DNA from 2 places in the Streptomyces griseoaurantiacus genome. Region 1 is predicted to be linked to the other one. Evidence: riboswitches for the same ligand, from Rfam matches in the RefSeq annotation. Region 1 holds a riboswitch; the other holds the start of a gene.
What was found. A riboswitch is a leader RNA that binds a small molecule or an ion and turns the genes downstream of it on or off. The one in region 1 is predicted to bind glycine.
Positions count from the first base shown of each region.

Region 2: another riboswitch for glycine. It lies ahead of gcvP (aminomethyl-transferring glycine dehydrogenase); the one in region 1 lies ahead of gcvT (glycine cleavage system aminomethyltransferase GcvT).

Region 1 covers NZ_CP108326.1:5,245,663-5,250,064, forward strand. Annotated here, with positions in the region: gene glyA (serine hydroxymethyltransferase) at 1-313, opposite strand, end outside; gene gcvH (glycine cleavage system protein GcvH) at 361-741, opposite strand; gene gcvT (glycine cleavage system aminomethyltransferase GcvT) at 985-2,121, opposite strand; glycine riboswitch at 2,188-2,302, opposite strand; glycine riboswitch at 2,303-2,404, opposite strand; gene OHB09_RS23440 (AAA family ATPase) at 2,694-3,419, shown strand; gene OHB09_RS23445 (enhanced serine sensitivity protein SseB) at 3,470-4,231, shown strand; gene OHB09_RS23450 (enhanced serine sensitivity protein SseB C-terminal domain-containing protein) at 4,342-4,402, shown strand, end outside.
Region 2 covers NZ_CP108326.1:1,123,325-1,127,726, forward strand. Annotated here, with positions in the region: gene gcvP (aminomethyl-transferring glycine dehydrogenase) at 1-2,173, opposite strand, end outside; glycine riboswitch at 2,355-2,451, opposite strand; gene OHB09_RS05085 (PRC-barrel domain-containing protein) at 2,566-3,003, shown strand; gene OHB09_RS05090 (DNA polymerase IV) at 2,898-4,402, opposite strand, start outside.

The DNA.
Region 1 (4,402 bases):
CGGCGGCATTGGCCTGCGCGCCGGAGTGCGGCTGCACGTTGGCGTGCTCGGCGCCGAACAGTGCCTTCACCCGGTCGATGGCGATCTGCTCGACCACGTCGACGTGCTCGCAGCCGCCGTAGTAGCGGCGGCCAGGGTAGCCCTCGGCGTACTTGTTGGTGAGGACCGAGCCCTGGGCCTCCATGACCGCGACCGGGGCGAAGTTCTCCGAGGCGATCATCTCGAGGGTGGACTGCTGGCGGTCCAGCTCGGCGTCGACCGCGGCGGCCACGTCGGGGTCCAGCTCGTGCAGCGGGGCGTCGAGCAGGGACATCGAAGACCGGGATGACTGGGGGGACAAGGGTGACATGGGTGGGTTCCTCAGCCGGTGATGAAGGCGGTGTACTCGTCCGCGGAGAGCAGGTCGTCCGGGGTGCCGGAGATCCGCACCTTGAACAGCCAGCCGCCCTCGAAGGGCGCGGAGTTCACCAGCGAGGGGTCGTCGACCACGTCGCCGTTGACCTCGGTGACCTCACCCGTGACCGGGGCGTACAGGTCGCTGACCGACTTGGTCGACTCCAGCTCGCCGCAGGTCTCGCCCGCCGTGACGGTGGCGCCGACCTCGGGGAGCTGCACGTAGACGACGTCGCCGAGCGCGTTGGCCGCGTGCTCGGTGATGCCGACCGTCGCGACGCCGTCCGCGGCGTCCGACAGCCACTCGTGCTCCTTGCTGTACCGCAGGTGCTGGGGGTTGTCGCTCATGGCTGAATTCTCCTGTACGCGGGGGAAGGGCCCGGAAAGGGGTCGGGGAAGGAGGTCGGGAGGGGACGGGTGAGGGACGGCCGGACGGTGACCGGCGGGGCCGGTCCGGCCCCGCGCTGCGCCCAGTCTCCCCTCCCGTCCCATGCGGCGCGCGCGAGACGGCGGCCGCGTCGCGTCGCCCGGGGGGCGGCCCCGCGCGGTGCGGGGAGGGCCGGTGGCCCCGGGCGGCGGGGATGCGGGCGGTTACTTGCGGCGCTTGTAGAAGGGCAGCGCCACGACCTCGAACGGCTCGTGGCCGCCGCGGATGTCCACCGCGACACCGGCGGTGCCCGGGGCGGCGTGCGCGGCGTCGACGTACGCCATGGCGATCGGCTTGCCCAGCGTGGGGGAGGGGGCGCCGGAGGTGACCTCGCCGATCACCGTGCCGTCCGCGAGGACCGGGTAACCGGCGCGCGGCACCCGGCGGCCCTCGGCGACCAGCCCGACGAGCACCCGCGGCGGGTTCTGCTCGGCCCGTTCGGCGGCCTCGGCCAGCGCCTCGCGTCCCACGAAGTCGCCCTCCTTGCCGAACTTCACCACCCGGCCGAGCCCGGCGTCGAAGGGGGTCAGCGCGGTGCTCAGCTCGTTGCCGTACAGCGGCATGCCGGCCTCCAGGCGGAGGGTGTCCCGGCAGGACAGCCCGCAGGGGACGAGCCCGGCCGAGGCCCCGGCCTCGGTGAGCGCCTGCCACAGCTTCTCGGCGTCGGCCGGGTCGACGAACAGCTCGAAGCCGTCCTCGCCGGTGTAGCCGGTACGGGCGATCAGCGCGGGGACACCGGCGACGGTGCCGGGCAGCCCGGCGTAGTACTTCAGGCCGTCGAGGTCGGCGTCGGTGACCGAGGCGAGGATGCCGGGGGAGGCGGGACCCTGGACGGCGAGCAGCGCGTAGGCGTCGCGGTCGTCGCGCACCACGGCGTCGAAGCCGGCGGCCCGCTCGGTGAGCGCGTCGAGGACGGTCCGGGCGTTGGAGGCGTTGGCGACGACCAGGTACACCGGGTGCTCCGCGTCGGCGAGCCGGTAGACGATCAGGTCGTCCAGGATGCCGCCGTCCGCCCGGCAGATCATGGTGTAGCGGGCCCGGCCGGCGGCGAGCGTGGCGAGGTCGCCGACGAGCGCGTGGTTGAGGAGGGCCGGGGCGTCCGGGCCGGTGACGGTGATCTCGCCCATGTGGGAGAGGTCGAACAGGCCGGCCCGGGTGCGGACGGCGAGGTGCTCCTCGCGTTCGGAGCCGTAGCGCAGCGGCATGTCCCAGCCGGCGAAGTCGGTCATCGTGGCACCGAGGGAGCGGTGCAGGGCGTCGAGGGCGGTGCGGCGCGGGGCGCCGGAGGCGGTGCTGCTCATCGGTCGTTCTCCCGGACGAGAGGGCGTGGCGGGGCGGGCGGGAGGAGCGCGCACGGCGCTCCCCGGTCCTCCCCATCTGTCATCGGAACCTGAGAGCTTCACCGTGACCCGGCGAGGGGGTCACGGCTTGCACCTTGGGTGGGACCGCCGTGTGCACGGACGGCCCGCTTTCCAGATGTGCCTCGCCCGCGCGGTAACTGGGCCTGAGAGATTCAAGGGAGTGCTTGCTCCTTCGGCGCCCCGGTCACAGCCCTCGGGCCGGGGACTCTCCCGCGCGGATTCGAACGGCCGGTATGCGGTTGGGGCCACATCATCGCATGCCTCCCCGCCCCCGCCGCCCCGGCCCGTGTCCCCGCGTTCTCCCGCCGGTCCGCGACCCGCGCCCGCCCGCGGCCCGGTCCCGGGGGACGCGATCTTCCCGTGCGTCCCGGACGCACCCCTGATCCCGGCTCAGCCACCCTCTGTAGCAGGCCTGTTGCACGAGAGGGACGCGACGGCGAGACATGGTGCATTACCTTCTCTTTACGCTCGGCGGGGAAGGGGCACTCATGTCCCGGAGGAGGACGATCAGGGTGGACAGGACCACGGCGTACGGCACCACACCGGCCCTCGCCCTGCCCGAGCGGGCGGTCGCGCTGCCCGCGCGGCAGGCCGGGCCCGCCGCGGGCGCCGAACCGGGGTACGGCTCCGCTCCGGCACCGGTCGTGCGCGATCTGCGCGAGCGGGGCGGGCGCAGCCCGCACGGACTGATCTTCGGCCCCCGCGACGTCGTCGTCGTGACCGGCCTGCCCGGCAGCGGCAAGTCCACGCTCATGCGCCGCGCGGTCGGCGCCGGCGGCACCCGGGTCGACTCCCAGGACACCCGGGACCGCTGGGACGCCCGCGCCCCCCGCCTCCTCCCGTACGCCGTCTACCGTCCCCTCGTCCGGCTCGCCCACTACGCGGGTCTGCGGCGCGCGGTCCGCGCCGGCGGCGGCGTCGTCGTGCACGACTGCGGCACGCAGGGCTGGGTCCGTACCTGGCTCGCCCGGGAGGCCCGCCGGCGCGGCGGCGCCCTGCACCTGCTGATCCTCGACGTCGGTGCCGAGCGGGCCCGCGAGGGCCAGCGCGCGCGGGGCCGGGGGGTCTCGGCGTACGCCTTCCTCCGCCACCGCCGGGCCACCCGGGGCCTGCTGCGCGCGGTCGAGCGCGGGACCCTGCCCGAGGGCTGCGCCTCCGCCACCCTCCTGGACCGCCCCGCGGCCGGGGCCCTGCGCAGGATCGAGTTCGGGGGCGCCCACCGGCCCGGCGGGCGATAGGGTTCCGTGCCGGAACGGCACATACCGGCAGGGCAGGGTAGGAGAGGCACATGGACGTCCCGGCACAGGCGCATCCGCACGGCGGCTGGCCCGGCAACGAACTGGAAGAGGTGCTCTCCGCCTCCCTCGGCGTCCCCTCGGCCGGCGCCCGCATCGTCGAGGTGCTCGCCCGCAGCTTCCTCTGGATCCCGCTGCCCAACGGCCGCGGCGCCCAGGGCGGTCCGCTCGACCTGCCGAGCCTGGAGCTGGACGGCCAGGCGTACGTCCCCGTCTTCAGCTCCGAGGAGCAGTTCCGCCAGGTCGTGGGCACGCACATGGGGTTCACCGTCGCGCCCGCCGTGGAGTTCGCCCGGGGGCTGCCCCCGCAGGTCGGCCTCGCCGTGAATCCCGACGGCACCCTCGGCATCCCGTTGCCGCCCGAGGCGGTGGCCGAGCTGTGCCGCGGCGGCCTCGCCCCGCTGGACGGCCCCGCCTCCGGCGGCCGCGTCCGGCTCTTCGAACCCGATTGGCAGGACGACCCGGTCGACCTGCTCGCCGCCGCCTCCGCCGAGTTCGCCGCGAGCGGCGCCGTGCTCTCCGCCCGCCGCTGCCTCGCCGCGATCGAGACCGCCGAGCCCGTCATGTTCGTCGGCGTCGAACTCGCCTCCCTCGACCCCGAGGCGCACACGGTCCCCCTGGAGGCCCTCGGCCGGGCGCTGGCCAAGGCCCCCGTCACCCTCCCCGTCAACATGGTGTTCCTGGACGCCGCCCAGGACCCGGTCTGCGACTGGCTCCGGGAGAACGTCCGGCCCTTCTACCAACTGGGCTACTGACCCCGGGAGCGGGCACCGCCGCGGACTTCGGCGCTCCCCGGCCCATCCCCGGGCCGGGGGCCGACCTTTAAGCTGTCCTCAGTCAATGTCTCGCGAGAGGGCGGTAGAAGGTGAGCGCGTCGGGCACGGCCGCGGCCGGGCAGGTCGAGCACATGCTGCGCCAAGTCACGC
Region 2 (4,402 bases), 4.1 Mb from region 1:
CAGGGCCGACGCCGGGACCGCCGCCGCCGTGCGGGATGCAGAACGTCTTGTGCAGGTTGAGGTGGGAGACGTCGCCGCCGAAGTACCCGGGCTTGGCGAGCCCGACCAGCGCGTTGAGGTTGGCGCCGTCGACGTAGACCTGACCGCCCGCGTCGTGCACGGCGGCACAGATGTCGGCGACGTGCTCCTCGAAGACGCCGTGCGTCGACGGGTAGGTGATCATCAGCACGGCCAGCTCGTCGCGGTGCTTCTCGATCTTGGCGCGCAGGTCCTCGGCGTCGACCTCGCCGTCCTCCGCGGTCTTCACCACGACGACCTTCATCCCGGCCATGACCGCGCTCGCGGCATTGGTGCCGTGCGCGGAGGACGGGATCAGGCAGACCGTGCGCCGCTCCTCGCCGTTGGCCCGGTGGTAGCCGCGCACCGCGAGCAGTCCGGCCAGTTCGCCCTGGGAGCCGGCGTTGGGCTGCAGGGAGACCTTGTCGTAGCCGGTGACCTCGGCCAGCCGCTCCTCCAGCTCACGGATGAGGGTCAGGTAGCCCTGGGCCTGCTCGGCCGGGGCGAAGGGGTGGAGCTGCCCGAACTCGGGCCAGGTGACCGGCTCCATCTCGGTGGTCGCGTTGAGCTTCATCGTGCAGGAGCCCAGCGGGATCATGCCGCGGTCCAGCGCGTAGTCGCGGTCGGCCAGCCGGCGCAGGTAGCGCAGCATCGCGGTCTCGGAGCGGTGCTGGTGGAAGACGGGGTGGGTGAGGACCTCGTCGGTGCGCAGCAGGGCTCCCGGCAGCGCGTCCTCGGTGGCCTCGTCCAGCGCCTCGATGTCGGCCTCGACGCCGAAGGCGCCCCACACCGCGCCGAGCGCGGCCCGGTCGGTGGTCTCGTCGCAGGACAGCGAGACGTGGTCGGCGTCGACCCGGTGCAGGTTGACCCCGTTGTCCCGGGCGGCGGCGACCACCTCGGCGGCCCGGCCCGGCACGCGGACGGTCAGCGTGTCGAAGTAGAAGCCGTGGACGACCTCGACGCCGCCCGCGGTGAGCCCGGCGGCGAGGATGGCGGCGTAGCGGTGGGTGCGCCGGGCGATCGTGCGCAGCCCCTCGGCGCCGTGGTAGACGGCGTACATGCCGGCCATCACCGCGAGCAGCACCTGGGCGGTGCAGATGTTGCTGGTCGCCTTCTCGCGGCGGATGTGCTGCTCACGCGTCTGCAGGGCGAGGCGGTACGCCTTGTCGCCGTCGGCGTCCACGGAGACGCCCACGAGGCGGCCGGGCAGGCTGCGCGCGAACTTCTCGCGCACGGCCATGTAGCCGGCGTGCGGCCCGCCGAAGCCCATGGGGACGCCGAAGCGCTGGGTGGTGCCGATCGCGATGTCGGCGCCGAGTTCGCCGGGCGAGGTGAGGAGGGTGAGCGCGAGCAGGTCGGCGGCGACGGTGACGAGCGCGCCGAGCTCGTGCGCCTTGTCGACGACGGGGCGCAGGTCGCGGACGGCGCCGGAGGCCCCCGGGTACTGCAGCAGGACGCCGTTGATCTCGCGCTCGGCGATCCCGGCCGGGATGCCCTCGCTCAGGTCGGCGAGGACGACCTCGACGCCGGCCGGCTCGGCGCGGGTGCGCAGCACGGCGACGGTCTGCGGGAGGGTGTCCGCGTCGACCAGGAACAGGCCGTTCTTGTTACGGCCCATACGCCGGGACAGCGCCATCGCCTCGGCCGCCGCGGTGCCCTCGTCGAGCAGGGAGGCTCCGGAGGTCGGCAGCCCGGTGAGGTCGGCGACCACGGTCTGGAAGTTGAGGAGCGCCTCGAGGCGGCCCTGCGAGATCTCCGGCTGGTACGGGGTGTACGCGGTGTACCAGGCGGGGTTCTCCATGACGTTGCGCAGGATCACCGGCGGCGTGAACGTGCCGTAGTAACCCAGGCCGATCATGGAGGTGAGCACCTGGTTGCGGTCCGCGAGGGCACGCAGCTCGGCCAGCACCTCGGCCTCGGTACGGGCGCCGGGCAGGTCCAGCGCGCCGGCGTTCTTGATCACCTCGGGCACGGCGGCCGCGGTCAGCTCGTCGAGCGAGCCGTAGCCGACCTGGGCGAGCATCTTCGCGCGGTCCCCGGCGTCGGGGCCGATGTGGCGCTGCTCGAACGGGATGCCCTGTTCGAGCCGGGAGAGCGGGGTGCGGTGGGCGGTCATTGCGGAGGCCTCCTGGTCTGGCGCGACCTTCGAGGGGCACCTCGTCGCGGGTACCCCGGCGGCCTCCCCCTCTGTCATCCGGACCTGAGAGCTTCGCCGGACAGGCCCTCGGCGGGCACTGCGGCTTTCACCGTCGGTGAGAGCGGACACCGTCGATACCCGCTCTGCTTTCCAGAGTGACCTCGTCCGCGCGGTACGGGTGCCTGAGAGATTCCGGGGAGGATTTGCTCCTTCGGCGCCCCCGGACTGTGTCCGGAGGACTCTCCCGCGCGGGGTCGACGGCCGTCCACCAGCCTACCAGCGGCTCCTTCGGACCGGTTTTCGAGTGGCCGCCGCCCGGAACATGCCGTTTCGTGGTGTTCCCGACACGCACAGCCAGGAGGGACGGGACCGTGCAGACCGACATCGACCCCCGCAATCTGATCGGCCGCAAGGCGTTCGACCGCAAGGGCGTCAAGATCGGCACGATCGACGAGGTCTACCTCGACGACGCCACCGGACACCCGGAGTGGGCCGCCATACGCACCGGCCTGTTCTCCCGGGACGCCTTCGTGCCCCTGGGCCCCAGTGAGCTGGAGGACGGCGCCCTGCGCGTCCCCTTCGAGCGCGCCCTGATCAGGGACGCCCCCGACTTCGGCGTCGGCCGTCACCTCTCTCCCGAGCAGGAACTGCAGCTCTTCCGCCACTACGGACTCGACGTGGCCGTGTCTCCCCCCGTGCCGGATCACTCGTTCGGACGAGTGGCGGGAGGCGGGACCGGGACGCGGGACGCCGAGGCCCCGGGCCCTTCGGCGAGGGACGAGCTGGCGGGCACGGACGAGCTGTCCTGACCCGCCCCACGCCCCTCGAGGAGCACACCGGCGTTCGCCTCGGGCGGGGGGACGGCCGCGCCCGGATCCCCACCGGGGTCCTCGCCCGGATCCGGTCCGGCTATCAGCGGCAGCGGGTCGGCGGGCCGGAGACCGGGGTCCTCGGCCCGGAAGGTGCGCACCCGGCCCGGCGCCGACTGCGGCGTCTCGAACCGCACGGTCACCCGCCCCAGCCCGCTCCCCTGCACCCAGCCCGGCCCGAACTCCGTGTGCGTCACGTCCTGCCCGGCCCGCCATTGCCGCCCGTCGGCCGCGGCCTGCTCCCCGGAAGCGGCGCCACCGGCCCCCCGCCCGTACGCTCCCGGCGGCCCCGTCGAACCGGCCTCCTCCGGCCGCGGTCCCTGCCCGGCCTCCTCGGGCGGTTCCGCGGCCGCCTGCCCGGCCTCCAGGCGCGCCTGCGCGAACAGGTCCTCCTGGGTGTAGTCGGCGAGGCCGCTGACGCCGACGCCGAGCAGCCGGACCCCGCCGGTGGTGTCCACCGACTCGAGCAGCCTCCCGGCCGCCTCGCGCACCACCACCGGGTCGTCCGTGGGGCCGCGCAGGGTATCGGAGCGGGTCAGCGTCGAGAAGTCGTATCTGCGCACCTTCAGCACGATGGTGCGCCCCGACAGCCCCGCCTCCCGCAGCCGCCGGACACAGCGCTCGGCGAGCCGCGTCACCTCGGTGCGGACCCGTACCCGGTCGTGGATGTCCACGTCGTAGGTGTCCTCCACGGAGACCGACTTGGTGTCCCGCTCGGCCACCACCGGCCGTTCGTCGCGCGCGAGCGCCATCGCGTACAGCGCCTGCCCGTGTGCCTTGCCCAGCAGCCGTACCAGCTCCGCCTCGCCGGCCTCGGCAATCTCCCCGACGGTGGTGATCCCGCCCCGGCGCAGATGGTCCCCGGTGGCCGGACCGACCCCCGGCAGGGTGCGCACGGACATCGGAGCGAGCAGGTTCCGTTCGGTGCCCGGCGGGATGACCACCAGGCCGTCCGGTTTGGCCTGCTCCGAACCGATCTTGGCGAGCATCTTGGAGGCGGCCAGTCCCACCGAACCGGTCAGCCCGGTGACGGCCTTGATGTCCGCGCGCAGCTTGGCCCCGGTCAGCCGCGCCGACTCCTCGTCCCGGGCGACTCCCCCGGCCTCCAGGTCGACGAAGGCCTCGTCCAGGCTGAGCGGCTCGACCAGCGGCGACAGGGCCCGCAACAGCCCCATGACCTGCTCGCTGATGGCGCGGTAGAAACCGAAGCGCGGCACCAGGTAGGCGGCGTGCGGGGCGAGCCTCCGTGCCTGCCCCATGGGCATCGCCGAGTGCACTCCGAAGACCCGCGCCTCGTAGGAGGCCGTGGCCACCACCCCGCGCGGACCCAGGCCCCCCA